One region of the Anoxybacillus andreesenii genome, then DNA from elsewhere that is predicted to be linked to it. Evidence: riboswitches for the same ligand, from Rfam matches in the RefSeq annotation. Region 1 holds a riboswitch; the other holds the start of a gene.
The links. Region 1 has a riboswitch for thiamine pyrophosphate ahead of tenA (thiaminase II). Riboswitches for the same ligand answer to the same signal wherever they lie in the genome.

Region 1 (15,372 bases):
AAACGGTAATTTACTTAAATCATCTGACATTAAAGCAATATCGGCTGTTTCAAGTGCTGTATCCGTTCCAGCTCCACCCATTGCAACCCCAACTGTTGATGCCGCAAGAGCTGGAGCATCATTTACTCCATCTCCAACCATCGCCACACTATGATACTTTTCGCGAAGTTGTTTAATATAGTTCAATTTATCTTCTGGAAGGAGATCGGCCTTAATATCAGATACACCAACCTCTTTACCAATTGCTTCTGCTGTACGTTGGTTATCACCAGTAAGCATAACAGTTTTTTCAATTCCTAGTTGATGAAGTTTTTGAATAACTTCTTTAGATGTTTTTCTTACTTGATCAGCCACAGCAATTAAACAGAGAAGTGCGTTGACGGTTCCAAGAATCATGACCGTTTTTCCTTGTGTTTGTAGGGTTGAAATTTGTTCAGAAATGGTTTTATCTATACCATTTGGAAGAATTTCCTCAAACATACTAGGACTTCCTACATAATACATCTCGTCCTTAACTTTTGCTTTTATACCCTTACCAGTTATAGATTGAAAATCTTCAACAGATACTTCATTATAATTTAATCCGTTTGCTTCTGCTTTTTTCATAATTGCTGAAGCAAGTGGATGTTGTGATCCTTTTTCCAACGCTGCTGTGATGGTCAATAACTCATTTTCATTTCCGCCAAATGTTACGATTTCTGTTACTGCTGGAACCCCTTTTGTTAATGTTCCTGTTTTATCAAAAGCAATAACCTTCAATGCACCGGCTTCTTCTAGGTGGATTCCACCTTTGATTAAAACACCATTTCTTGCTGCGTTTCCTATTGCGGTCACAACAGAAACAGGCGTAGAAACAACTAATGCACAAGGACAACCAACGACTAGTACGGATAACCCTTGATATATCCATTCGCTCCAATCTCCGCCAAATAATGGTGGGACAATAGCGATTAAAAAGGCTAATACAACAATTGCCGGAGTATAATATTTGGCAAATTTATCAACAAATGCTTGAGAAGGAGCGCGTTCTGCCTGAGCTTCTTCTACTAAATGAATTATTTTCGAAAGAGTAGTATCTTCCACTAATTTAGTTACTTTTACTTCTAATAATCCTTCTTCGTTCAAAGTACCAGCGAATACTTCATCATCAATGGTCTTTGTCACCGGGACAGATTCACCTGTAATCGCAGCTTGGTTTAAGGTAGATGTCCCTTTTACAACGATTCCATCCATAGCCAACTTTTGACCCGGTTTCACGATCATAATGTCGCCTACTTGAATGTCATCAACGCTAATCATTAACTCTTGATTTCCACGTCGTATTAAAGCTTCCTTTGGAGCTATATCCATCAAGGACTCAATGGATTGACGAGCTTTGTCCATAGAATAGCGTTCTAAAGCTTCACTAATGGCAAAGAGAATAACAACTGTTGCTCCTTCTCCCCATTCACCAATTAATGCAGCCCCAATAATAGCGATTGTCATAAGAGTATTCATATCAAACTTAAATCTGCTTAGATTTTTAAAGCCTTTAATAAATAAGGAGTAGCCACCAATTAATATAGATGCCGCATATCCGATTGTTGGTACAATATGACCTTCTCCGAGTTGTTCTCCTAATAACCAACTAACGATTAATAATAGGGCTGAAATATACACTTTAATGTTTTCTTTTTGCTTCCAAAAAGGTTCACGTTCTACTTTTTGTGCTTTTTCATCTCGTAATTTTAAGTTATCAAAAGCTCCTGCTTTTTCAAGCGCTTCAACCGTTGTATTTCCTACAACTGTTATTTTAGCAGCACCAAAATTAACTTGTGCATCCAAAACGCCATCCAGACGTTTCACGTTCTCTTCGAACGTTTTTGAACAGTCTGCTCAGGTGAGTCCTTGAACTCTATAAGTTTTAGCTTTTTGGTTGTTTATTTTAGCTTGTTCAGACATTGACTTTCATCTCCTTTTTATGAGCTAATGCAATAACCATTAACTGTCTAATATGTTCATCATCAAGCGAATAAAAGGCTAGTTTGCCTTCTTTTCGGTATTTTACAATCCCTTGTTTATGAAGGGTCCTTAAATGGTGAGATGTCGTAGCAACAGTAGCCCCAATGATATTAGCTACATCACACACACAAAGCTCATCATCTTGACATAATGCATAGGAAATTTTTGCCCTATTTTCATCTGCAAGTGCTTTAAATAATTGAGAAACACTAGATATATCTTCTTTTTGCATCTCACCTTGTATTCGTTTGACTTTTGCTTCGTCATAACAATAAATATCACAAGTATCTTTCTTACTCATTACTCATTATCCCTCCTTTTATTCAAGTATATGTTTGAATGTATTATATATTATTACCCTAACATTATTCAAATATTTATTTGAATAATGGACAAAAAAATAAAATAACTCAATAAATTCCATATCAAACCAACTTATATTAGCAAATGATCATAACGATCAAAACTATTACATTATTTGAATAGATTTATCAATGAAGTAAATAGTTCATTTTCTAGCATGATATATATTCCCAATCCTATAAATACAATTGGAATAATCCATCGCCCGTATTTCTCAAGTGTTTCAGAAACAAATCTGAATCTCGCAAGACGGTAACCCAGTAAACACCAAATTGCAACCATTATAAAGAATGTAACTACAGTAATAATTAATTGATTTGTTTCTAACGTTGAAAAAATCGGAACATAAATTCCAATATTGTCTCCACCATTAGCAAAAGTGATAAAGGCTACACTTAAATAAAACTTATTAAATTTGTTTAACCTAGAAAGAATATTATCATCATCATCATCTTCACCTTTGATGAACAGTCTAACTCCTAAATACATTGGAATTAGGCCAAGTAAACCAACCCATTGATCAGCAAGAAGTGTTATCCCAAAGGTTGCTAAAAGACTGATTAAAACTAGAAGTGCAAAACCTAGATATTGACCAATTACTATATCTCTTGAGTTAATACGTTTCGAAACCTTGTTAACCGTTTGACCATTACTTGTTTTAGATTGTGACCTTGCCATAGAGAATAACATCATCAAGACAAAAATATCATCAATATTGGTTACAATAAAAGCACCAAGAGCAGAGATGATTATTAAAATTAAATCCACCTGATTCAACCCCTTTATTTTTTATTAATAATTTAATACTCATTAACATTCAAATATTTATTTGAATGTTAAATTTCATTTTCTATTTTACGTTTACATAAACAAATAGTCAAATGTATATTTGAATAAAGAATAAATCGACATGAAATTAGCACTTTGAAACTAAAAAAGGATGATTACTTTTCTATTAGGTAATCATCCTTTTTGGTTATCCAACCATTATTTATTATGAACTGTTACTGTAAATACCATGTAACCCTCTGGACTGTCAGGATCATAAGAGTCGATTTTTATTGCTTCTTTCTGAGTATCCGGACCATCTATTCTGGGGATTTTTGGTATTGTTTATATCTAATTGGGAACGTTCCGTTAGGTTTGGTTTGGGTGTACAACAATTATCAGTCATAATTTCTCCTATATTTCACAATAACATTGTTAATTAACTTACTATGTATTATCAATAACTTTCTTTATAGGTGTTACTCAATTATATGGCCCGATTGCGGAGGAATAATCTTCTTGAAAATCAATCAAATTGGATAACAACTATAACATTTTTGTTTCTAAAATCTATGTTTTTTATCTTTTATCACCAGAATGTTTGAAGTGGAAGGAATAAATTAGGAGCATACATATTAGATATATCTAAAATGTGCGGTCTTTATCACAGCAATGTTTATGCTATATAACCTAAATATAAGACAAAAGCGGCAGTTGGTTCGCCCTCTTTCCTTTCTACCTTCTTCTTAAGATTATCTCTATCTAGGCCAACTTCATGCTCATTAGACATCCAATCTTCCCCTCTCTTAACAAATAAAAGTGGAGCAAAATAGAGGCTCCACTTCTATATATATAGGAATTCCTTTCAAATTATTGATGTTTTTAACATGATCTGAGAAATTTTACTGATCGGTTCTCTGAGCAAAATATTTATACTTTCCCCCATTATGATGTTAATATAATAATTCATGATGAATATTAATTAAGTAGGTAAAGGAGCTTATACATCTATGTCGAATATACTTGTAGTCAAAGCAAATAACCGCCCAGATGGCGTTTCAACAAAAATGTACGAAACCTTCGTATCCGAGGCGTCACAAATAGATGGTTTGAATTTAACAACTATTGACCTGTTCTCAGAAAACATGCCTTACTTTGGTCAAGATACACTGAATGCGTTCGGTAAACTTCAAAGCGGTGAAGAAATGACGGAAAACGAAGCGGCATCACTTGCTGCTCTCAATAAATCTCGTGAGCTGTTATCAGCTGCTGATCTGGTTGTTTTCGCATTCCCATTATGGAACTTAACGATTCCTGCTACATTACAAACATTCATTGATTACACTTATGGTGCAGGCTACTCATTTAAATACAATGAACAGGGCCAATTAGTCAGCTTAATGACAGATAAAAAATACATCGTATTAAACGCGCGTGGTGGTATCTACTCTACCCCAGAAGCAGCGCCAACGGAAATGGCTGTTAACTATGTTAACAATGTAATGAGCGGAATCTATGGTATGCAAAAAATCGGGGAAGTCATCATTGAAGGTCACAACGCTAACCCAGCCAAAGCTGAAGAGATCATTGCTGCAGGTTTAGAGGAAGTAAAAGCTTTAGTTCAAAAATTATTCGTATTAGCATAATGAAAAAAGTGACTGAAGCCTTGGTCTTCGTCACTTTATTTTTTTTTAAAAAAAGAACTACACCTTTATTAGAATGCATCATGAATGGAATCGAAATATTTTTCACGGATAATTAACATACCTCCTCTAGTTTGGATCACTTTCTTCCGTTATGATAACTTTGAGGAGGACGACAAGTATGGAGAAAAGAAAATCGGAGCCGAAGATAAAGATAACGATTGACCGGATTTTACAATGGGGGCTTAATATTGCTCTAGTCTCTTTAGCGCTCATTCTCTGCGGACTATTAGTAAAAGAAACGATTCACCTAACCCAACTTGCTTTCTTTGAATCTAGCCCCACCGCTTATTTTGAACTATTAGAAGGAATTCTCGTCTTCTTTCTATATTTTGAATTCATTGCCATGATTGTGAAGTATTTTCAAGAGGATTATCACTTCCCGCTCCGCTACTTTATGTATATTGGGATTACCGCGATGGTTCGTTTGATTGTCGTGGATCATGAAGATGCACAGCAAACCTTGCTATTTTCTGTGAGCATCCTTGTTCTCGTCATTAGCTATGTTCTCATTCACTACATGCATACAAAAATTAAACGCTAAAGGGTTGAAAGGAATAATTAACCATGCTATGATTGATTTCAAGTTCATATGAACACTAGGGGAGTCTTTTTGAAGACTGAGATTGAACAGATGTTCTAGACCCTTTGAACCTGATACAGTTTGCACTGTCGGAGGGAAGTGGCCATGGTTAGATGATGACAAAATCTAAAGCCTCCACTTCTGCTGTGGAGGCTTTTCGTTTTGATTTTCAAAAAATAATAGAGTATTTGTCTACTAGGGGCGCCATTTGGCTGAGAAGTACCCTTTGAACCTGATCTAGTTCGCACTAGCGGAGGGAAGTAGTTTGCATGAATGCATGTGTTTGCAAACCGCTTTCCACTTTTGGAAGGCGGTTTTATTTTCCAAAAAACAAGGAGGAATTCACAATGAAAACAGTTCAAACGAAAAAATTCACAGAAAGGCTTTATGACAATGTTCAGTCCATTTGGGAGAAGAATCATCAGCACCCTTTTGTCCAGGGAATCGGTAAGGGAACGCTTGAGCGAGAGAAATTTATTTATTACATGAAGCAGGATTACGTATATTTAATCGACTATGCCAAGCTCTTCTCTGCTGCTGTTATGAAGGCAACCGATCTTGAGACAATGGGAAAATTCGCAAAAATTCTTGATGAAACCTTGAATTTCGAAATGGAGCTTCACCGTCAATTTGCGGCTGAATTCGGCATCAGCCGTGCAGAGCTTGAGGCAACAAGGCCTACACCTGTCAACCTCGCCTACACAAGATATATGCTCCATGTCGCACAAAATGGCAGCCTTGCTGAAGTCGTCTCCTGTCTTCTTCCATGCGCATGGGATTATTGGGAAATAGGCAAGCTTTTGCGAAAGCAGTATGGACATCAACTTGATACTAATCCATATGCCAAGTGGATTGAAACGTATGATTCGAACACTTTTGGCGAAGGGGCGAAATGGCTTATTGAACTAATGGATGCGCTTGCTGACGGAAAGCCGGAACGTGAGCTTGCTAGATTAGAAGAGCATTTTCAAATGACTTCGAAATATGAGTATTTATTCTGGGACATGAATTATCATAAGCAGGACTGGCCGATATGACCCTAATCATAAAGAATCTTTCCTATACGTACCCAAATCACAAAAAACCAACTATTTCGGAAGTTCACGTAACAGTGAAAAAGGGAGAATTCATCTCCCTCATTGGTAAGAGTGGTTCAGGAAAAAGTACGCTCCTTAAGCTCATCACAGGTATCTTGTATCAAGACGCAGGTGATATCAAGCTGAACGACCGATCAATAACGCTTGGGGATGTTGGTTATATGCCACAGCAGGATCTCTTGCTGCCGTGGCGGACGGTCCTTGAGAACATCATGCTCCCAGTCGAAATCCAAAAGAATTCACATCTCACAAGAGAGGAAGTGCGCAAATGGCTCGAGCGTGCAGGATTGGCGGGATATGAACAAGCTTATCCTAACCAGTTATCTGGCGGGATGAGACAGCGGGTGTCTTTCTTGAGGGCGATGATAACGGGCAAAGATTTGCTCCTTCTGGACGAACCATTTGGTGCCCTTGACTCATTTACGAAAAAAGAAATGCAGACATGGCTTCTATCGATATGGCGTGATTCTAAAAAAACAATTTTCTTTATCACCCATGATCTAGAGGAGGCATGTTATTTATCCGATCGCATCCTCTTGCTTAAGCCGGATCATCCGATGGAGGAAATCGTAGTTGGGCTTCCGAGACCACGCCCTTCCGATATCGTGTATACATCAAAACTTGTCGAACTTCGACACAAATTGGAGAAAAAGATGACAGATGAAAAACCTTAAGCAATGGCTCAAGCATTATCGCCTATTTATTGGACTCTTGTTGTTGATGCTCGTCATGTTACAGTTGGTCGTACAGAGTAATCTCGTCCCTGCCTTCATCATCCCTGCCCCATCAAAAGTGATCGAGCACATTTTGGAAAACTGGAGGATCCTCCTATTTGATCATTTATGGGCAACTATGCTCGAATTTACTATTGGCTTTACACTTGCTGCCATTGCTGGAATTGCACTTGCAGTTGGAATGTTCTTTTCAAAGACGATTGAAAAAATGATCTATCCCTTCGTCCTCATGTCCCAGATGATTCCGATTATTGCCCTATCACCTATTTTCGTTCTTTGGTTTGGGTATTCTCTGTGGAGCAAAGTGGCAGTGACGATTCTGATGTCTTTTTTCCCAATTGTCGTATCTTCCTTTGATGGTTTAAGAGCTTGTGATAAGGGTTATATCGAACTACTGCGATCCATGGGGGCCAATAACAAGCAAATCTTTATGAAGCTACATATCCCAATGGCGCTTCCCTCCTTGTTTTCTGGACTGAAGATAGGAATGGTCTATGCACTTGTGGGGGCAACGATTGGTGAATGGCTTGGCGCAAGTGAAGGTCTTGGATTTTATAGCCGTCGCATGTCGGGTGACCTGAATGCTGATGGGGTCTTTGCCGCAATTGTGCTATTGACCATCATCGGTCTAATCCTTTTTGGTGTTGCGACCATGATAGAAAGAAAGGTTCTAAGCTGGAAAAACGGAAGTTCAATAATAAATCAATCTGGAGTTGAAGAAAATGAATAAAAGTTTTAAATGGTTTTTGCTGTTGCTCATTGTCGGTTTCGTAAGTGGCTGTTCAAAGGATAACGAAACCAAACTAGAAAAGATGAGCATTATGCTAGATTGGTATCCAAATGCTGTCCATTCAGCGATTTATGTGGCACAGGAGAAGGGTTATTTTGCTGAAGAAGGTCTAGATGTCAATATCGAAATGCCGGCCGACACTAATGATCCTTTAAAACTTGCTGCCACTGGAAAAGTTGACTTGGCGATAAGCTATCAAACACAGCTCCTGCTATCTCGTTCTGAGGGAATCCCCGTCGTTTCGGTTGCAGCACTCGTTCGGCATTCATTAGACGGAATTATGTACAAAAAGGAGCTCGGCATTCAATCACCGAAGGATTTAGAAGGAAAAAATGTCGGCTACCCATCTGCAAGTGTCAGTGAGGCCGTAGTGAAAACAATGGTCAATGCAGACGGAGGTAAGGAAAAAAATGTGAAACTCACCGATGTCGGCTGGGATCTAATGCCAGCACTTGCGACTAACAATGTCGATGCGATCGTCGGGGCTTATATTAACCACGAACTCGTCCTTTTAAATAAGGAAGGGTACAATGTCGACATCTTCCCTCTTACCGAGTTCGGAGTTCCAGATAATTACGAGCTTATTCTTGTGACTGGTGAGGAAACGCTTAAGAAAAAAGAGTCGTCAATTAAGAAATTCTGGAGGGCACTATCAAAGGCACAAGCAGATGTTAAGCAGGATCCTGCAAGTGGATTAAAGGTATTGCTGGATCATGAAAATGGAAACTTCCCATTAGATAAAAAGGTAGAACAGGAAAGCCTAGATATCCTGCTGCCATTAATGGAAGATAAGTCTCTCCCATTTGGCTATCAAGAAGAGAAGGTTTGGCAGGACGTTGCCGATTGGTTGTTTGAAACGAATGTAATGAAAGAAAAAGTCGACCCTGCTCAGGCTTTTATCAATATTTTAGAATAGTAAATTCTTTTTTAAAAGACCGAGAAGATTTGGTCTGCTCTAGATCATAGCAAACTACTAGAAATTAATCAGAGAGGATGCTTTGAATGAACAAGACGCATAAATTAACGCTGACTGCACTGATCGCCGCAGTCACCACCATTACGAGCAGCATGATCTATATTCCCGTCGGCTTTGCGAAAATTTTTCCGATTCAGCATTTTGCCAACGTCTTATCTGCGGTTCTGCTTGGACCGGGGTACGCTGTAGCACAAGCATTTGTGTCGTCCTTACTGCGCAATATGATGGGAACAGGAAGCCTATTTGCTTTTCCAGGAAGCATGATTGGCGCACTTTTTGCCGCTCTCCTCTATCAAAAAACGAAAAAATTATCTCTTGCTGCAGTTGGCGAGGTTTTTGGGACGGGGATTGTTGGGGCTATGACCACTTATCCGATTGCTGTGCTCTTATTAGGACAAGAGGCCACCCTATTCGGCCTCGTACCAGCTTTTGCCATCAGTAGTTTCACGGGTGCCTTGATGGGATACGGACTCTTAAAAATAATGACTCGCAATCACGCTATTGGAGGGATGCTTTATGAAAACAGCACTAACAATCGCAGGCTCTGATTCAGGAGGCGGCGCTGGTATCCAAGCTGATTTAAAAGCCTTCGCCGCAAACGGAGTGTTTGGCATGTCAGTCATCACAGCTGTTACTGCGCAAAATACACAAGAGGTTCGCTCTGTCCAAAATATCGATCCTGCTATTATCCGGGATCAAATAGAAGCGGTTTTTGATGACCTTCCTGTCGATGCTGTCAAAATTGGGATGCTTTCCTCCGCTGATATTGTTCGTACAGTTGCTGAAGCGCTGAAGAAATATTCACCAGAGTTAGTCGTCCTTGATCCTGTAATGGTGTCAAAAGGTGGGCATCATCTGCTTGAGCAAGATGCGATTCAGGCCCTTAAGGAGCAAATCATTCCGATTGCATCGATTGTCACACCAAACATACCAGAAGCAGAAGTGCTTACAGGCAAAAGGATATTAACACAAGAAGATATGAAGGAAGCATGTATAACGATAAAGACGCTAGGTTGTCGTACCGTACTTCTTAAAGGGGGACATTTTGATGGACCGCCCCATGATTTATTTTTTGATGGTGAAGAATTTCATTGGATCGAGGGCGAGCGCATTATCACGAAAAATACACATGGCACGGGCTGCACCCTGTCTTCTGCCATTGCTGCTAATCTAGCAAAGGGGGCTTCAATGCTTGAAGCTGTGAAACAAGCAAAACAGTTTATTACGATAGCGATTCTGCACAGTCTATCACTCGGGCACGGCCATGGACCAACCAACCATTTTTATGAACTGTATCAAAAGGCTAATTTGAAAAATTCTCGATATTAGAAAGGGCGATCAAGATGCTTACTGCTTCCATTAAGAATTTATTTGCGAAAGTACGAAAAACCGAACCGCTTATCCACCATTTGACCAATACGGTGACGATTAATGATTGCGCCAATGTAACACTTGCCATCGGTGGCTCTCCTGTGATGGCCACAAGTATCCAGGAGGTGGCAAATATGGTGCAGCTCGCTAACGCTCTTGTGATTAATTTTGGTACGATTGACGACGAAATGTATGAGGCTATGTTAGTTGCAGGGAAAGCTGCGAAGAATAGAGGTATTCCCATTGTATTTGATCCTGTTGGTGTAGGAGCTACCCCCTTCCGCACCAACCGGGCAAAAGAATTCATCGAACAGGTCAACGTCTCGATAGTAAGAGGAAACGCCTCTGAGGTGTATGCGTTAATTGGCGGCAAAGCACAAACGCGGGGTGTGGATGCTGGTGATGTCGCCATTTCAAAAACCGAACTTGCTGTGAAGGCAGCGAAGGAGCTTGCTGCGATTGTCGTTATCAGCGGTGAACAGGATGTTGTTTCTGATGGGACAAATACGGTTTGCATCCGAAACGGTGATGTGTGGCTGACCAAAATCACTGGAACAGGCTGTACCACAGCATCATTAATTGCTTGTTTTGCCGCTGTCACTGATGATTGGTTTAAAGCAGCGATTGCGGGCATGTCAGTGATGAGTCTCGCTGGTGAACTTGCCAAAAAGAAGCTGAAGGATAACGATGGAATTGGTACCTACCGGGTGAAGTTGATGGATGAAATTTTTCTAATGGATGGTGAACGTTGGGAGGAAGGAGTTCGTTTATCTTGAAAATCGATTACCAGCTTTATTTAGTAACAGAAGAATCTGTACCCGTTGAAGAACTTTTATCGATTGTGGAAGAGGCAATTCAAGGCGGGGTGACCACGGTTCAGCTACGAGAAAAAAAGAATTCAGGCAGAGTTTTTTATGAGAAAGCAGTTAAGTTAAAGGCATTGACTGAGAAATATCAAGTACCACTCTTTATTAATGACCGAGTGGATATTGCCCTTGCAGTGAGGGCAGATGGTATCCACATTGGCCAGCAGGATTTGCCGCTTCATGAGGTGAAAAAAATAGTCCCTTCCTCGATGCTGGTTGGGGTCTCCTGTGGTACGGTGGAGGAAGCATTAGCTGCAGAAAAGGGTGGTGCCGACTATATTGGTGTCGGAGCCGTTTTTCCGACAAAATCAAAGAAAAATGCGAAGGTACTTGAAGATGGCCTGTTGAAGAAAATTACTCGAGCTGTTTCAATCCCTGTTGTTGCTATTGGCGGAATAAATCTAGAAAATGTATCATTCATTCGGAACCATGACATTGCTGGTATAGCAGTTGTGTCAGAGATTATGAAAGCGGAAGAGCCACATGAAGCAGCGAGGCTGCTACGGGATAAGCTAAGGGGATGAAGGGGCTGAGTGTCCCTCTCCCCTTTTTTTGATGTTTCTTGAAGTTAATTTGGAAAGTTATCTCGATGGGGCCAGTTTAGTTGTTTTTTAATTTGTAGATTTGACGGGAGTGCTCAGAAATCATCTGATCGTAATACTCTAAATCAAGTTTCGTTGTCATATTGTCCTTAATCCTTTTACCTCTTCAACAACGGTATCTACTTTTTCCTCAAGTCTGTCAAGCCGTTCATTTGTTTCAGAAATCTTTACATTTGTCGCTGCCACTACTTGCGTTAGCTGCTGGACGGAATTCTCTAGGCTGTCTAGCTTGTCCAAAATAAGTTGAAGTACTTTTTCCAATTTATTTTCCACCTCCTTCAATTTATCGTTTATTATAGCAGGTTTTTGTTGAGGGTTGTCGATTAAATGGTAAAAAGACAAGCAAGTTCCCTAACGAGAAATCCAGCTTGTCTTTTTGTTGCCCCTGCCAAGGATCTTTATTGTAGCATTTCCAAACGAAGGATTTAAGTGATTGATGAAATACGGGCAGACACTTCTGCAGTTATTGAATATGGTCCTATGTTTCCAAAGAATTATTTCTTATATCATCAATCAATCTTCCAACTATCGCCTCTTGATAGCCTGCCTTCATGCTAGCTTTCATTAAACTGACCAGCTCCTTCCACTCACTAGTTGTACTAAGCCGTTCAATTTTCGAAAACCGATTAGAAATATCCTCATTCGATTTTGTTGTCTCATACGCTTCTACATCCATTCTCCAAATGTGTAGTTGCTTCCCATACCTTTTCTTCAGCTTATCCGCAATGAGAATTCCTTCTGGATCGAGGTCACCAGAGTAATGCAGTGTACACCCTGTTTGAGCGAGTTCATCGAGTAAGTGCCAGCTTGCTGCACGTAGCTGTCCATGTGTACAAATAATAGGAGCAGCGGGTACAGCATCCATGACTGTGGAACAAACGCTTGAATTCTCAATAATCCAAACATGCGATCCCTTTGCTGGCCAAACTTTGTCCACCTTAACAAGCTCCTTGAGCGGCATATTCAATACGGACTGGGTGTCAACCGCTGCTTGCCAAACAGGATGAACACCACCTGTAGATGAGGCCAAAAGCCCTTGACAGGTGACAAAATTCCATAAATCATCACGCATAATTCCATATTCTGCAAGTAAATCATTTAATTCTTCTACCGATTTTGGCATCATAGCCTGGTCGTTCCCTTTGTTCCTCTGATCAACATATAAACAATGTAGAAGCATTTTGCCCGCCGTCTCATTAGGATCAAAATAATGGGGGTTACCCGTTATTCTTTGTGCGAAGACAGGGAGGCGTTCGTATTTTCCCTGCTCCGGAAGCTTTGAAAATGCTGTACATACATGAACTAATTTCTCAACTAACCCTTCTTTATCTTGTTTATAGAGGGACCAAATCCACCTTGTATCAGGAGATTTCGCTACAATCCAATCAATCCAGAAAAAATCAGGCACAAGTACCTTTAAATCATCTATAAATTGTTTTTCCTCGGCTTGTTCTCGCTCTATTTCTTCTTTTTTCGTCAAAATGGACTCTTGTAATAATTCCTCCATTAGCTTTAGAAGATCGTAATCAGCAAATCCTGTAGATCTAAGTTCCTTCTCAAACGCCGCTAAACCGATACTTCCTTTTTTTATAAGCTCATCAGTAGGAATACCTAGAAAGCCAGCGATAGATTCTAATTCCTTCTGTTGGAAGGAATTAATGGGTACGTTTCCCCCTACTCTTCCCAGTGAACGATATTTCTCCTTAAATAAGGAAAATAACTTCAAAAATCCAGGTTCTTCCTTAAAAATATCGATACGCTTATTCATTTGTTACCAGTTCCTCCACCAGTATCTTATTATCAAAAACCAATGATCTCTGTTTTCCATCCCACTCATAACGTATGACCGTCACGTAGTCCGCATTCTTTGGACGAACTAATTCACAAATGGAAAGACTAGAGATGGTGTCATAATCTCCCCATAAGGCTTGAGAATTCATAATATAATTAAAGCCAAGCTGTTCGACAACCTCAAACATATCGCGAATATTATTCTCATCGACACCAGCAAATGCTTCATCTAATGAAATAATATACGGCGCCATCTCTCCCGCCTCCTTGTAGCGAGAGTAAGCAGCAGTAAAGAGCGGGATGTACATTGCCATCGCCTTTTCTCCACCACTAAATTTGAAAAAGGCATTATTTGTTAATTCTCTCTTTGGTTCATTTACCCGGCTATAGGATAATACGAAGGTAAACCACTTGCGATAGTCAAGCACTTCCTTTAATACTTGGTGGAGGGTAGAACCTTCATTGCGAAGCTGAATCAATTCCTTTGCTTTTGCAATCCGTGACTGGAAATGCATCGTAATGCGGTTTAAGTCCTCTTCATTCAAAAACTTACTATTTCTCTGAAGAAGCGCAACTAGATCACGGGTATCCATTTCTTGCTCAGATTCTGCTGTTAGCGGCTTCCAGGCAATAGAGAAAACTAAGCCAGACGAATTATCACGTGCAGCCATAATTCGGTCCATTTCTTTCACCCAGTCCTGAGCTCTTTTGATACGATTACGAAGCATGACACCCACCGAATTGACGATAATGTCCTCATAGAGCTGACGGTCCTGTTCATCAAGCCAACCTTTTTGCTCTTCCACCTCTTTTTGTAACGATGAGGATACATAATAAGGACTAACTCTTTGGCCGCGATATTCCATTTGAATGAGGCGTCTCGTAACCAGCTGACGATATTCATGCTTAAACGGTTCATAATGATCTCCATAATCTTCACTGAACCATTGAGGGATCTCGACATCCTCTGTGTATTCAAACATCCGATACTCTGTCAAATGAGGCTGCTCATTGAAAAATGTCTTGGTGAGCTGCTCGAGTAGTTTCGGGCGATCATACTTTGTCAAAACTGGCTCAAGCTTTGTCAGGATGGCTCCCATATCCACTGAATCAAGTTTCAAGAACCCTCGCTCAATTTCTTGGTTAACCATCCTTTCCCATTCCATCGACATGTTTTTCCAGAAGGTTTCTTCCTTTCTGGCGTCTTCCAGCTTTTCGATGCAGCGCTCTTGCTCTGATTCTTTTTTTGGAAGGGTTTGATGAATATGACGGATGGTTTCATCAGCTTCATTCCATAAATGTTGAACTTCCCGGATTCGCTTTCTGACTTCATCAATCCCTTTTAGCTGTAGCTGTTGTTCAATGGACAGAATGAGGGCTTTTAGCTTGGAAAGCTGATGGTCCTTATGATTTTGTTCTCCCTTAATCGAATCGAGTTCTTCCTTGATTTCTTCAATTTGAGTTCGAAGTGATTGCAAATGCTTGGCAATATATGAAATCTCAATTGATACATTCTTAAACTCCTGCAAACCACGAATATAGCTTCCAGCAGCCTTTAGTGCTGTCCTGATTTCATCCAGATTTAAGGAAATATTGAGATGAATCCCTTGATCTCGAAGCCTCTTTTTAACCAGTGATAAATTTTCATGCACTCGTTTCCACTGCCCATCAATGTTCTGAAGGAGCTCCTGCTCTCGCTTAATTTCTTGTTTTTTTGCCAATATCTG
Region 2 (15,372 bases), on a different contig from region 1:
CAACCAAGGGGGTGAGTAATTGTTCAAGCTCATTAGAATTCTTAGCTAATTTGGCTTGATAATCGGTTCCTTTCCATTGCGAATAACGAAAGACAATTGGAAAATCAGACCCGACTTCTTTCCTGCAAGCACGGACAACATCTGCCGCGAATTTTGCTCGCTCTCCAATATCCCCGCCATACTCATCGTTACGCTTGTTCGTTACTTCCCAAAAAAATTGATCAATTAAGTATCCATGGGCTCCATGCAATTCAATTCCGTCAAAGCCGATACGCTTGGCATTTGCTGCAGCTTCGGCGTATGTATTAATCATTTCAGTGACCTCTTGGTTCGTTAAAGCCTTTATTTTCTCATTTCTTTTGCCTTTTAGTGTAAATCCGGACGGACTCACAGGAGGTGCATCAATATTTGGTTCACTGCCTGCTTTTCGTGCTGCACCTACATGCCATAGTTGAGGTATGATTTTCCCACCGGCTTGGTGGACTTCCTTAACTACATTTGCCCAGCCATTAAAGGCGTCCTCACCATAAAAACGGGGAATATCGGGACTCATGACTGCAGCTGGGTGGTTAATCGCTGTTCCCTCAGTTATGATGAGTCCAATCCCATTCTCAGCACGTTTGCGGTAATATTGTGCAACATTTTTCCCTGGGACACCATTTGGCGAAAACATTCTTGTCATCGGGGCCATCACTAACCTGCTTGCCAACATTTCATTTCCAAACGGTACAGATTGTAACAAAGTATGACCTGCGTACTCTTTATCCAAAATGAGCACTTCCTTCCATTTGTTTGAATTATCTGTTTCTTTTATTCTACAATTCCACTAGACTAATTTAAACCGATAAGTCTTATGGATTTACTAAAGCGTTGTTCTTTTCTTATTAGTTCCATTGGAGAGCAAACATAGAAGCAGTCTTTTCCTCATGCAATGTTATTTGTTGGATATAATACGAGGGAGGTGTTGATATGGTTAAAAAAATCTCCCTTTTATCCATACTTTTTCTCTTTCAAGTGGCAGGTATGAATGCATACGCGGCAAATATTGAAGTTTTTCACATCAATGAGGGAAAAGTGGTAAAGGAAGTTCCAGCAAACGACACGGTGCATAAGGAGGTAGAGGGCATCTTAAAGGGAATCACGGATATCTTTCGGGAGTTTGAACCGATTCCAAAAAGCGGGCAAATGGTGAAGATCCCTTTAGATCCCGCAATTAAGGTGGAAAATCAATGGTTTCATGCTCTTGTGAGTGAGGTTATTCTAATATTTCCAGAGTATGAAAATCCTCATCTCATGCTCTTTGACGATGAAAACAATGCATTTTTCTTTACCTTTGATGCTTCTGTTGATCGCATTCTAGACGAGCTTAAACTAAAGCTTAATGAGAGGAATAATAGTAAAAATAGCCCCTAGTAAAAGGGGCCTTTCTAATGATCCGCTATTGCTTTACTAGCATTTTCAGCAAATAATTCGCAAATGTTTCCGAAATCTCTTCAGCTGATTTTTCTCCATTTGGGTCATACCACTCTTGCGTCCAATTTAATGCACCGAGTAGAATCATGCGAACCATTTTCACATCAACATGATTGAATTCCTTTTTAAGAATCCCTTCTAAAATGATTTCATCAAAATATTGGGCATAGGTGGTGCGGTCTTGGAGAATATCCTGTAGATAATCGTCAGTAAAATGTTGACTTGGCTTGTGCATGACCATAAACATTGATTTTTCACTGGTAGCAAGGGTGATATGAGCCTTAATTGCATTTTCAAGCTTTTCTGTTGCACTCTTTGAGCTTGCAATAATCTCCTTCATTTTAGTAATGCTTAAATCCATGATCATTTTATGGCAATGATAAAGCAGCTCATCTTTATTCTTAAAATAATAGTACATCGAACCCTTTGTCATTAGTAGCTTCGCTGCCACGTCTTCCATTGTGGTCCCATGGTAGCCCTTTTTCGCAAAAATCGCAGCTGCAGCCCTGAGGATTTCTTCTTTTTTCTTTCTAATCTTTCTTTCCTTAATTGAGGACATGGTGATTCTCCAATCTATTTCGTACTATCTGTATTCTATCAAATCATATTTGCTCAATGAATAAAAGTCACATATTTAAACATTCATGAAACTTTCTAAAATAGCAGCAATGGGGCTATTAATTGTAATAATATCTGAATATTGTTATAATTACAAAAACAAACTCGTAAAGGGAGGAGAAATAGTGAAAACATGGTTAGTGAGAGAACTGGGGAATCCAGAGAATGTACTAAAAATCGAGGAAATTCAATATCCAGAGCGTGGGCAAGAAGAGGTACTTATTCAAGTCAAGGCCGTGTCACTTAATTTTTTTGATATTCTTCTCTGTCAGGGTAAGTATCAGGAAAGGCCAGAGCTTCCGTTTTCACTAGGGTCTGAGATTTCCGGTATCGTTGTGGATGCGAGAGAGGGGAGTCGCTTTAAAGCAGGGCAACATGTTCTTGCACTACCAGGTGTACATAAAGGAGGACTCGCAGAGTTTGTATCGGTTCCAGAAAACACCGTATTTCCAATTCCAGAATCGATGTCATGGAGTGAAGCCGCAGCCTTCTTCATCACCTATCATACCTCCTATTATGCCCTTAATAACCGTGCAAAATTGCAAGAAGGGGAGGTGCTGCTCGTTCATGCTGGTGCCGGAGGAGTCGGGTCAGCGGCTATTCAGTTAGGGAAATCAATAGGCGCTTTTGTCATTGCAACAGCTGGTGGGAGTGAAAAGACGAAAATTTGTAAGGAGCTTGGTGCAGACATCGTTATTGACTATCTGACCGAGGATTTTGTGGAAGTGGTCAAGAAGGAAACCGGTGGGAAAGGAGCAAATGTTATTTATGATCCGGTAGGCGGCGACGTGTTCGACCGTTCTAAGAAGTGCATTGCGTTTGACGGTCGTATTCTAGTCATCGGCTTCGCAGGGGGAACCATTCCAACGCTCACGACGAATCATGTGCTCATTAAGAATTACTCGGTTGTAGGCGTTCATTGGGGTCTCTTTCATCGCTTATATCCGAGCGAGGTGGATAACGAACATGCAGCCATTATGGAGTTATACGAAAAGGGTAAAATCAAGCCGCTAATTTACCGAGCATTTGCCTTTGAGCAGGTGCCAGAAGCATTAAAGCTGTTAGGACAAAGAAAGACATGGGGAAAAGTAGTGATAGATATTGAAAAATAGATCATGCAAAAATCCTCCCAATTAGGAGGATTTTGCTGTTCTTTTTGAACCTAAAAATAATAGCATTGGGCCTTTCGCTATAGAAATCAAGGTTTTCTCACATGCAAAATTATTCTTTTTCACTCTCGTTAAATTTATCGAGCATTGAAATGGTATCAACGAGATGATTATTAAATATCTGTCTAGCTACTTGGAGCAATTCAATGATCATCGGGTCCCTTAACGAATAGATTACTCGGTTGCCAATCTTTGTCCCTGTAACAATATTTTTTGCTTTTAGGACCGATAACTGCTGTGATACCGCCGATCCCTCACTATGGAGCAGGCTTTGAATCTCATTGACGCTTTTTTCACCCTCAGCAAGCACCTCTAAGATGCGAATCCGTAATGGGTGAGCAAGTGCTTTGAAAAAATCTGCTTTAAATTGCTGTAACTCTTCATTCAATCGTTATTTCCCTCACTTCCTGTTTTGACAAAACTCTTCTCGTTTCTTCGTTTTCCATGGTCCCTTTCGAGAGCTGCGTACATTCTTTAAAAACAAAATGTTTGCAGCCGAGACACTTCTGTTGGTTTAACTGTGTTAGGGCATAGTCAATGGCTTCGCCCGTATGCTCAAAAAAATGCTCTTCTCCAATTAAATCGAATAAGCCAGTCTTTTTTAATACGGTTAAAGGCTGCGAATTGACTCCCGAAATTAGAACAATCCCATGCTTTGAAAAATTCTTGACAATGCTCGTAAGGTGAGCATCCCCAGTCGTATCCATAAAAGGCACTCTTCCCATCCTGAGCAGTAGCACCCTTGGTTTATAGTGGATGGTATTCATAATTGATTGAGCGAAGGTTTGAGCAGCACCAAAAAACAACGGACCTTCTACATTGTAAATCGCAATTTGCGGACAATCCCTCGTATCCGAAACTAAGCTTTCGATTTTGTTATGCTTTACTTTATGGTTGGGCAATGCTTTAACGGTCACCATATGGTCGCTCATCCGCTTCGTAAAAAGAATAACTGCGAGAAGCAGCCCGACCTCTACAGCAACTGTAAGGTTGATGAATACAGTGAGTAGAAATGTGACTAACAAAACAAGTGAATCCTCTGTCTTCGTCTTAAGCACATGGAAAAAGACCTTCTTCTCGCTCATATTCCAAGCGACCACCATTAAGATGGGAGCCATGCTTGCTAAAGGAATTTTTGAAGCAAGAGGTGCAAACAGTACCAACATTAATAGTACCATAATACCATGAGTGACTCCTGAAATGGGGGATACAGCCCCGTTTTTAATATTGGTTGCCGTCCGGGCAATAGCCCCCGTTGCAGGGATACCTCCAAATAGCGGTGTAACAATGTTTGCAATTCCTTGACCGACAAGCTCTCGGTTACTGTGATGCTTGCTATTTGTCATCCCGTCCGCAACAACAGCAGAGAGCAATGATTCAATGGCACCCAAAATGGCGATGACAAAAGCAGGTCGAAGAAGCTGGATCACCCTTTCATAGGTGATTTCTGGAAAATGAAAGCTAGGCAATGTTTTCGGAATTTCTCCATATGTAGACCCAATCGTAGCAATCTGTGTTGGATAAAATATACCAGCGATAATGGTAGAAAGAACGAGACCAATTAATGGCCCTGGAACTTTCGGAAGAATCCTTGGAGTGAGGATCATTGTAACAAGGCAAATACAAGCTGTTAAAATGCTGTATCCGTTCATCGTACCGATATGCTTTGCAATTTCCTTGATATTATCGATAAAAAATTCATGACTTTTCACATTTTGTAGACCTAGAAAATTGGCGATTTGTCCGACGAAAATGATGACTGCAATCCCAGAGGTAAACCCAATCGTAACCGGCCTCGGGATAAATTTAATGAGAGAGCCAAGCTTAAAGACGCCCATTAGGAATAGAATAATCCCCGCTAAAAAACCAGCAATTAGTAAATTTTCATACCCATAGGTGACAACGATACCAAACAAAATCGGAATAAATGCTCCCGTTGGTCCACCAATTTGGTACCTCGATCCCCCTAATAAAGAAATAAGAATTCCCGCAATAATCGTTGTGTAGATACCGTATTCTGGTTTTACACCTGAGGCAATCGCAAATGCCATCCCAAGAGGTATCGCAATAACACCAACGACCAGCCCGGAAAGCAAATCCCGTTGAAAGCTTTGAAGACTGTACCCTTTATACCTTCCTGTGAAAAACCATTTCTGTTGCATAATCAACCCTTCTTTTATAATAATAATTTGCATATTCGTATATTTGATTATTTGAATATACTATTATATGAATCTACACATTTATAAGGGAAATGTCAATTGCATTCTTTAGATATGAATGACGGTATCTTCTTTCCTTGACAATAATTGTCACGAAATGACAACTCTTCTAAATAACTGAAGAAAATCCGACAACAAAAATGCGGGAAATGTCAAGTCCTGCGCTTTCCCGAGAAATATTTTTTAATTCTGATTTCCCGTCGGGCTTTGTCTCTCAGGCCTAACATTAGAATTCCTGACCAAGCATTTTAGTTTGTTTCTGTTTAAAACAGAAGTATCATATAATGGAAGAGAATAATGCGAAAAAGGGTGATTTGATGAAGGCAGTAGTTCATGCAGAACAACTAGGAATAGATGGACTTACATATAGGGATATTGAGGAAACCCAGCCTCAAGCTGGTGAAGTGAGAGTTCGGCTAAAAGGAGCAGGACTTAATCATCGGGATTTGTTTGTGCTAACAAGACATAAGGAAACAGACCCACCACTCATTATTGGCTCTGATGGAGTGGGAATTGTTGATGCAGTGGGTGAAGGTGTAACAAATGTTAAGGTAGGAGATGAAGTCATCATCAACCCAGGACTTGGCTGGAGAGAGAAAACCGAGGCCCCGCCAGCAGGGTTTGAAATCGTTGGTCTCCCATTTCACGGAACCTTCGCGGAAAAAATCGTCATTCCGGCTGAAAATGCGGTGCCAAAGCCAAAGTTTCTCACCTGGGAAGAAGCAAGTGTCCTTTCCCTTGCAGCTCTTACAGGGTATCGCGCTTTGTTCACAAGGGGAAAGGTCGAGAAGGGGATGAAGGTTCTTATCCCAGGAATCGGTAGTGGAGTCGCAACCTTCCTTCTCCAGTTTGCAAAAGCTGCTGGAGCTACCGTCTATGTCACCTCTCGTTCTGAGGAAAAATGTAAAAAAGCACTCGAGATGGGGGCTGATAAGGCTTTCAACAGCAACGAAGATTGGACAAAAGCTCTCGGTGGAGAGAAAATGGATCTCATTATTGAGTCTGTTGGCGCAGCTACCTTTAATAAATCTCTTGATCAGCTTCGCTTAGGTGGTACGATGGTAACTTTCGGTGCGTCGGCTGGCGATGTCGTTGAATTGGATTTAAGAAGATTTTTCTACGGCCAATTTAATCTCCTTGGAACGACGATGGGGAGCGGAGAAGAATACAGGGAAATGCTTGCGTTCATCGAGAAGCATGAAATTAGACCTGTTCTTGATCAAACCTATCAGCTAAGCGAGTTTAAGGAAGCATTTGAGAGAATGGAAAAGGCAGAACAGTTAGGAAAAATTGGTTTTGTAATCGAGTAAAATGGAGCAAGGGGGGGCCTTGCTTTTATTTTTTATTTAATTTATGGAAAATTCGCATCATTCCGTTTAAGATGAATAATAAGACCTTACTTGAAAGGATTTGTCTAAATGGTGCTCTCATTAAAAAATGTTTCTCTTATTCGAAACGGAGCTGTGATTCTGGATGATATTAGCTGGGAGGTGGAAAAGGGAGAGCATTGGGTCCTGTTTGGATTAAATGGAGCTGGAAAGACAGCGCTCTTAAATCTATTGAATGGCTACCAATATCCATCAAAGGGGTCCGTGCAGGTACTGGGGAAGGAATTTGGCAAGGTAGATATCCGAGAACATATCCGTCGAAAAATAGGACTGGTCTCTTCATCCTTACAGGAACGGTTTTATCAGACGGATAGTGCTTATGAGATTGTTTTAAGCGGTGCGTTCACATCCATCGGTCTCTACGAATCACCTAATGATCAAATGCGCGAGAAGGCCATCTCACTCATGAGGGATCTCGGTTGCTTAGAATATGCCGATCGGGAGTACGAGACCCTTTCTCAAGGGGAAAGACAGCGTATTCTCATCGCGCGGGCTCTTATGAATAATCCTGAAATTCTTATTTTGGACGAACCTACGAATGGACTTGATTTTATCGCAAGGGAAAAGCTGTTAGAGACAGTGGAGAACATTTGCCAATCGAAAAACGGACCGAACCTTATCTATGTGACCCATCATGTGGAAGAAATATTGCCGGTTTTTAGCAAAACCCTTTTACTTAGAAAAGGAAAGGTATTTGCCGCGGGAAAAACAGAGGAAATGATATCAGAACAAGTACTGTTCGAATTTTTTGGGATGGATGTTGAGGTGCTTTGGAGTAACGGCCGACCCTTGCTTTCCAAAAAAAATAAGGCTATCTATGGATGATAGCCTTATTTTCGTGCTTGACTCTTTTTCAAAATGAAAAGGTAAAGCAAAATCGAGGTAGAAACAGACAACGCAGAAAATAGATAAATGCTGCTATACCCGAGCACATGGGCAATTTGCCCAAAAAACATGGCACCGACACCTACTCCTAAATCAAAGAAGGAGAAGAAGGTGGCATTCGCCATTCCTCTACGGTGTGGTGCTGCCTCTTTGACAGACCATGCTTGAAGGGCAGGCTGCACCGTACCAAAGCCTAAGCCATATAGCAAACCAGCAAGGTATAGAACGCCGCTGTTTGGTAGCCAAGAGAGCAGCAGCATCGCGATGATAATTAGAATCGTACCTGGAATGAAGACGGCTTGGTGACCCTTTTTGTCATAGAGTTGACCAGCAAAGGTCCTAGAAATTAATAATGCAAAGGCGTAAAGAAGAAAATACCATTCGATGCCCGAAATATGTTCTTGAGCGGCATAGATCGGCAGGAAGGATGCGATTCCTCCAAAGGTCACCGTGATGAAAAATAGTAATAAAGATGGAGGGATGGCTGTTTTTTCGAAAACATCCCATTTCTTTTGCGGTACGGCAACAGGTTCTACCTTTTTGTAGCGAATAAATGAAGAGAATATAAGTGCCATTAAACCGAGTACGGCGCAAATGAGAAATAGTTGAGTAAAGGATATTCTGCCCGCTAAAGCAAGACCCAAGGTTGGACCGATGGCGAGCGCGATATTTCCAGAGAGGCCATAGTAGCCCATCCCTTCTCCTCTTCGGTGGGCAGGAATAAGGTCAGTAGCTATTGTTCCCGAAGCAGTTGTCGAAAAGCCCCAACCTACTCCTTGAATCATCCTCATCATAAATAAAAACAATAAGCTATGTAAGAGCCCATAGGATCCAACGGAAAGAACAAAAATACCCAATCCGGTCGCATAAACGAACCGTCGTCCCCTTATCTCAAGTGCTCTTCCTGCCATTGGTCGAATCAGAAGGGCCGAGAATGTGAATATCCCAACAACAACTCCAATTAATTGATCATTTCCTCCCAATTCCTCGACAAAAAGGGGAATGGTAGGCAAGGTCATTTGAAATCCAAGGAAAATAAAAAAATTGGACATGACAATTAAAGTGAAATCTCTCGTCCAAATTTTGTCTTGTTGGAGCTGGTTCTGTGATTGCCCCTTTGCGATTGATTGACTCATGAGTACTCCTTTCCCTTGGGAAGATAGAACAACAACCCAAATTATTTAGAAATGCTAAATATTAGTTTACATGATTTTAGGCAAAAATACATTTATTAAGATTTAGTTCTCTTGTGTTATAAAAACACCTCTAGAGCTATTTTCCACCCTAAAAGGACAAATGTATACACAGGGGAGAAAAAACTCTTGATTCTTTTTAGGTTTCGAGTGATAATAAGAACTAAATTTTAACAAAACAGGGGATGTCCGTGATGAAGGTAGTGAAGTTCGGTGGCTCTTCCTTAGCGACTGGAGCTCAGCTTGAAAAAGTATTAAACATTGTGATGGCAGATTCAAATCGAAAAGTCGTTGTTGTTTCTGCACCAGGCAAGAGATATGGACAGGATATTAAAGTAACGGATTTGTTAATCGAGTGCGCAGAAAAGGCCTTACGCAATGAGGATTATGGCGAACCATTGGCTTGTGTGCTCGAGCGGTATGAGAGTATTGCCAAGGAGCTAGAACTTCCAAATGATATTATCGAAGAGATTAATGATAATTTCAGGGAATTATTGAATGGAGATAAAACCAGTCGCAATCGCTATTTGGATGCGGTGAAAGCAAGCGGAGAGGATAACAATGCAAAGCTTGTTGCGAAATTTTTTCAAAGCAGGGGTATTGACGCCCATTATGTAAATCCAAAGGATGCTGGCCTTTTTGTTACAGACGAATCTGGAAATGCACAGGTGCTGCCGGAATCCTATGAGAATTTATTTTCTTTACGTGATCGAGCTGGAATCATCATTTTCCCGGGATTTTTTGGCTTTACAAAGGAAGGCGAAGTTGTCACCTTTTCACGAAGTGGCTCCGATATAACTGGTTCCATATTAGCCAATGGTGTGAAGGCTGATTTGTATGAGAACTTTACTGATGTGGATGCTGTTTATTCGGTGAATCCTACGATTGTACCGAATCCAAAGGAAATTACTGTTCTTACTTATCGGGAAATGCGGGAGCTATCCTATGCAGGCTTTTCCGTTTTTCATGACGAAGCTCTTATTCCTGCCTTTCGTGCTGGAATTCCCGTCAATGTGAAAAATACGAACAATCCTTCGGCGCCTGGAACAAGGATTGTAAATAAAAGGGAAAATATCAATGGTCCAGTGGTTGGAATTGCAAGTGATAAAGGCTTTTGCAGCATTTATGTAAGCAAGTACTTAATGAATAGAGAGATTGGCTTTGGGCGCAGGCTTTTAATGATTCTAGAGGATTATGGGTTGTCCTATGAGCATACGCCCTCTGGAATCGATGATATTACGGTCATATTAAGGCAAAATCAGATGGACCAATATACAGAAGAGGATATTATCAACCGGATTAAGTCGGAGCTAGCGGCGGATGAGGTAAAAGTGGAGCATGACCTGGCCCTTCTTATGATCGTCGGTGAAGGAATGCGACATAACGTTGGAACGACGGCCAGAGCGGCCAAGGCACTTGCTAATGCTGGCGTAAATATTGAAATGATTAATCAGGGGTCCTCAGAGGTAAGCATGATGTTTGGGGTTAAGGAAGCGAATGAAAGACGAGCGGTTCAGGCCATTTACGAGGAATTTTTCGTAGCTGTACCTGTGTGACCAGGGGAAAACAACACGCCAAAAAGTCAGGCGTGTTGTTTTTTCGTGTTTGTTGGGGCTAAACAAGCCGCCTCCGCTTTTCTTATGGCCATAGCTATGTAACGTTACAACATAAGTTTTAGCTAGAAATACTTCTTTCGATTGCACTGTCCCAATCAGGGAAATAATGTAGCGCACTTCTCATGAGCTGTGGATGCGTTCTTTTCACATGTTTCTTACTTAAGCTAGATCCACTCGTATTCAAACGCCTAATTTCCTCAAGCACTTCAGCAGAACTCATTGTAACATCCATTCCATGACCTCCTTTCCTCTAGCATCACCTATATGATCACCTGTAGAAAAATATTTATACATATTTCTGTATTTTTAGTAAAATTTTCTTCATAATGGGAATAGAGAAATTTACAAAAAGTGAGGATCTAGAAATTGACAGAGAAACTATATTACAAGAATGTTTATCAAAAGAAGTTTACAGCCAAAGGATTGTGTCAAAAGCAGGATGAAAATGGAAATCGGTATGTTGTTTTAGATAAAACAGCGTTTTACCCTACTGGTGGTGGACAGCCATTTGATAAAGGGTCACTAAATGGAATTCAGGTCACTAACGTTGAGGAAATAGATGGAGAAATTCGACATTATGTCACGACAGAGCTTAAGCAAATCGATGAAATTGAAGGAGTTGTCGATTGGGAACGCCGTTTCGATCATATGCAGCAGCATTCCGGGCAACACATATTAACAGCAGCATTTGTTGAACTCTTTGGGGTTCAAACAGTGAGCTTTCACTTGGGAAAGGAAATTTCAACGATCGATCTCAACACGGAGAATTTGACAACCGATATGATCTCTCAAGTGGAGAAACGGGCAAACGAGATTATTTTGGAAAATCGAGGGATTGAAACGAAATGGGTAACAATGGAGGAAGCACTCCAATACAATTTGCGAAAAGAACTATCTGTTTCAGAGGATATCCGCCTCGTTATTATTCCTGAATTTGACTATAATGGCTGCGGCGGAACTCATCCAAGCTCCACTGGTCAAGTAGGCTCTATCAAAATTCTCGCTTGGGAGCGTCAAAAGAAACAGGTTCGCCTTCAATTCGTCTGTGGGAATAGGGTTCTCAAGCAGTTAGAACAAAAGCATTCGATTGTGCTTAAGCTTTGTCAGATGTTAAGTGCTCCTGAGCAGGAAATGGAAAGTGCCGTTCAAAAGCTTTTGGAAGTGAATAAAACCCTCGGCAAAACAGTGGATGAGCTTAAAGAAGAAATGCTGCGATACGAAGCAGAAACCTTATGGACATCGCTGGAAGAATGGAATGGGACACCTGTAATCAAGAAAGTGTTTAAGGATCGAACAATAAAAGAGCTTCAACAGCTAGCAAAAATCATCACCCTTCAGCATCGGGGAATTAATCTCTTTTTGGTTGCGGAGAATGAGGACAAGCTCCAATTCGTTTGTGCTCGTGATGCCGATGCCTCCGTTAACATGAAGGAAATGGTGCAACAAATCCTCCCACTTATTCATGGTAAAGGAGGAGGAAGTGAACGTTCCGCACAAGGTGGGGGAGAAGCGGTCATAACTGGGGAGGAATTATTAGCTAAAATCGAAAGTATCATTCGTGAAACTATGATCCAATAGATTTTTTCGTGGTCACATAAGGGTTATGTGACCACAAATATTTGTCTACTTTTCTTCATAAAACTCAATAGCATCAACATTTTTCAACCACAGCTTTGCATTGGAGCCATCCGCATCGGAGAACCAAACATTGCGATTGCTGTCTGTAATGGAGGTGCCACGAAACCAGATCAGTTTGTTCATGCTTCTTATAAATTGGGGATCATAATCTCCGTAGCCGCTTGGAGGCTCTATAATTTTCGTTTGATGGTCCTTGTTTAGGTGAACAGAATAAAGAGATGGAAGGGGATGCTCTGAAAATTCATTGGACCAGTCCTTTGCCTCGACCCTAGAGGTTACGATCGAGCTGTTGCTAACCCAAGTAAAATTAAGCTCGGCGTAATTCGATGGGGTTAAGGAGGCGACTGGAAACTCCTTGTATTTCAAATCCTTGCCTCTGAAACCAAACACAATCCTTCCTCCACCAGCAATATAGGCCAAAATATCCTTCGAAGGTGCCCATTTCGGTTCGCCCACGCCGAGTATCATTTCGTCCAAGGTCTCGAAACGTTCTCCATCGCTAGAAATAGCACAAAGCATATTGCTATCCATGGCTAATGAAGCTGTTGGCGAAACGATAAACGAAATCCATTTCTTGCTGGGTGAAAAAAGAAAGGAATCTACATTAATTGACATAACATTTTTATTATCGACTCGCAGATCCTTTGGTACGACAAAAAACTCCTTTACATTGGCAAAGAGATTAATTTCATCCCAATTTTTCGCGAGTTTTTTCTCATAAAGAACAGGGTTCGTCCATCCATCTGGATTGAGATTTGCTCGTGAGGACATGAGGAAGCCACTCCCGTCTGGAAGCCAGGTGAAGCCATAGACACCTAAGGCAACATTTCGGAATTCTTTAAGGTTCGAGATATTAAGAACTCCATTATCTTGAAAAGCGACAACCGCTTTATTAGGGGCCCATTGAGGCTCGTAACCGTCATAAAAGATCCGCTTCTTTTCAGAGGTTTCTAAATGATACACCCATATTTCATTTTGTATTTTATTTGGCTCAAACTGGGAAGGGGCTTGCATTTGATAAAGAATCCATTTTCCGTCATGGGACCACTGGATCCCATGGACATTTCTAGACTTTGTAATTTGTGTCTCCTGATTATCCAACAATAGCCACAGGTTCCCATCCCGTATGAATGCCGCCTTCGTCCGATTCCTTGCAGAAACGTCTATTCCATTAGAAAAGGATACAACAAGGACAAAAATTAGTAGGCTTACAACACTTTTCCTCATCATCCACCTCTTAAAGTTATTCTTGTCACTATGTATAGTATTTTCCTCATCTCTTCGAGTTATGAAAGGAAAGAACCCTTGTTTTCAAAATCTTTTAAAATAACCACTACACAAATAGGGATTAATGAGCTATACTAGATGGGACAATTAAAGAAGCGGAAACCACAAGGGGAGCTTTAGGCTGAGAGTGAACGTTTGTTCTGACCCTTCGAACCTGTTAGATAATTCTAGCGCAGGGATTGTGGAATGACGGGTGAATCCTATCCGTCTTTTATACAAGTTCTCCCTTGGGGTTTTTTCGTTTTGGAAAAGGGGAGATTTTTTATGAAAAAAATGAGATTGGTTGCTATGATTGAAGCTTCATTTTTTGCTGCTTTTGCACTTATTTTGGATCTTCTGCCTTCAATTAAGCTAGGTCCTTGGATTTCCATCTCAGTGGCAATGGTACCCATGTTTATCTTGGCTTTCCGTTGGGGGGTTAAGATAACCTTCGTTGCTGGCTTTATTTGGGGCCTGCTTCAGGTGGCGGTGGGAGATGCCTATATTTTAACACCTATTCAATTTTTGATTGAATATTTCATCGCCTTTGCCTTTATAGGATTTGCAGGGCTTTTCTTTGAAAAGATTCAGTCTCATTTACAAAAAGGAGACACCAAGCTGGAGCTGGTTTGGGCAGTGGTAGCTATTTTCGTTGGAAGTGCTGCAAGATACTTTTGGCACTTTCTTGCAGGGATCATTTTTTGGGGTAAGTCTGCACCAGAGGGCATGTCGCCGGCAATCTATTCACTCATAATCAATGGTGGAAGCATGCTTGGCTCAGCGATTCTATGCTCTATTGTAACAGTAGCTCTGTTAGCAACAGCACCAAGATTGATACAAAGAAACGGGATTAAACTCCACTCAGAAAAAAATGCGTCTTAATATCAATTGCAGAAAAACCTCTTTCAATAGTTGTTGGAAGAGGTTTTTTTGGTTTCTCTATTGTAAAATCCCTGGGACATTCCTTGGTTCATTATTGATGGAATCAGATGAATATACAAATACAACGACCTTGCCGTTAAAGGCTCTAGCGCGAATTAATATAGGCTGATTATATTCATTTTTGAATGTGAAGTCTGGCCCATACCAGCTCACCGTGGCATCCCGCCCGGGCGGTACGTAAGGTACCTTTCTACTATGGGAGTATCTCTCCAAAATGGTCATCCCTGAGCGATCGACGGCGTTAAAGAGGGTGGAGGAAACCTGGCAAATTCCACCGCCAACCCCTTCGGTGAATTCTCCTTTGACAATTTCAGGAGCTTTCATATAGCCTCTTTCTTGGGTACGCTTACCGACCACTTCATTAAAGGAAAATACCTCCCCTGGAAACAAGACACGATTATTAATGGCTGCTGTTGCTAAGGCAATATTATGAGAGCGTGATTTGTGGCTGGCATTAAAGTAAGTAATATATTGGCCAATTCTGTTGGTCCGTATATGTGAGAGAAGCTCGCTATCGATCTTAGGATAAATGATGTTCTTCGGAACCTCGACAGTAGCAGGACCATTTTCATAAAAATAGCGAGAAAACTTCTCCTTAAGAATTGGTTTGTTAAGCATGTAGCCCACTTTCTCGGGAATGATTCTCCCCGCAGGATCGATGGTCGCATCTACTGGAGCTTTTTTGACTTGTATATCCACTTGAGTAGTGAATTCCTCAAGCCTTTCCATATTCAAAAGTTTCACTCCTGGAACCCCTAAAATAAAGTCCTCGCGATTCACGACGGATAGTGTTTCATTATTTTCAAAGAGGGTAAAAGGTTGAAGCATTTGGTTTTGAATGACTAATAATAGCAGCCCTAATATCCACGACAATTTCATGTTGCCTCCCCAATAGCAGATGTCCGTCTTTATTTTTCGATAATCACCCAAAAATATTCGTGTACAAAAACAAATCGTAGGGG

Region 2: another riboswitch for thiamine pyrophosphate. It lies ahead of thiT (energy-coupled thiamine transporter ThiT); the one in region 1 lies ahead of tenA (thiaminase II).

Annotation. Positions count from the first base shown of each region.
Region 1 covers NZ_JAUSTU010000028.1:18,887-34,258, reverse strand. The annotation lists gene J2S07_RS18790 (heavy metal translocating P-type ATPase) at 1-1,941, opposite strand, end outside; gene J2S07_RS18785 (ArsR/SmtB family transcription factor) at 1,934-2,302, opposite strand; gene J2S07_RS18780 (CadD family cadmium resistance transporter) at 2,476-3,132, opposite strand; gene J2S07_RS18775 (FMN-dependent NADH-azoreductase) at 4,143-4,778, shown strand; gene psiE (phosphate-starvation-inducible protein PsiE) at 4,957-5,379, shown strand; TPP riboswitch at 5,427-5,533, shown strand; TPP riboswitch at 5,606-5,694, shown strand; gene tenA (thiaminase II) at 5,766-6,455, shown strand; gene J2S07_RS18760 (ABC transporter ATP-binding protein) at 6,452-7,189, shown strand; gene J2S07_RS18755 (ABC transporter permease) at 7,176-7,979, shown strand; gene J2S07_RS18750 (ABC transporter substrate-binding protein) at 7,972-8,955, shown strand; gene thiW (energy coupling factor transporter S component ThiW) at 9,042-9,563, shown strand; gene thiD (bifunctional hydroxymethylpyrimidine kinase/phosphomethylpyrimidine kinase) at 9,532-10,344, shown strand; gene thiM (hydroxyethylthiazole kinase) at 10,359-11,162, shown strand; gene thiE (thiamine phosphate synthase) at 11,159-11,776, shown strand; gene J2S07_RS18725 (hypothetical protein) at 11,933-12,115, opposite strand; gene J2S07_RS18720 (TIGR02679 family protein) at 12,333-13,622, opposite strand; gene J2S07_RS18715 (TIGR02680 family protein) at 13,615-15,372, opposite strand, start outside.
Region 2 covers NZ_JAUSTU010000014.1:25,591-40,962, forward strand. The annotation lists gene J2S07_RS14540 (NADH:flavin oxidoreductase) at 1-712, opposite strand, end outside; gene J2S07_RS14545 (hypothetical protein) at 970-1,413, shown strand; gene J2S07_RS14550 (TetR/AcrR family transcriptional regulator) at 1,439-2,032, opposite strand; gene J2S07_RS14555 (NADPH:quinone oxidoreductase family protein) at 2,217-3,203, shown strand; gene J2S07_RS14560 (ArsR/SmtB family transcription factor) at 3,313-3,648, opposite strand; gene J2S07_RS14565 (SulP family inorganic anion transporter) at 3,641-5,422, opposite strand; gene J2S07_RS14570 (zinc-binding dehydrogenase) at 5,800-6,792, shown strand; gene J2S07_RS14575 (ABC transporter ATP-binding protein) at 6,901-7,695, shown strand; gene J2S07_RS14580 (MFS transporter) at 7,701-8,891, opposite strand; gene J2S07_RS14585 (aspartate kinase) at 9,143-10,504, shown strand; gene J2S07_RS14590 (hypothetical protein) at 10,623-10,796, opposite strand; gene J2S07_RS14595 (alanyl-tRNA editing protein) at 10,931-12,142, shown strand; gene J2S07_RS14600 (hypothetical protein) at 12,188-13,429, opposite strand; TPP riboswitch at 13,587-13,686, shown strand; gene thiT (energy-coupled thiamine transporter ThiT) at 13,754-14,350, shown strand; gene J2S07_RS14610 (VanW family protein) at 14,408-15,289, opposite strand.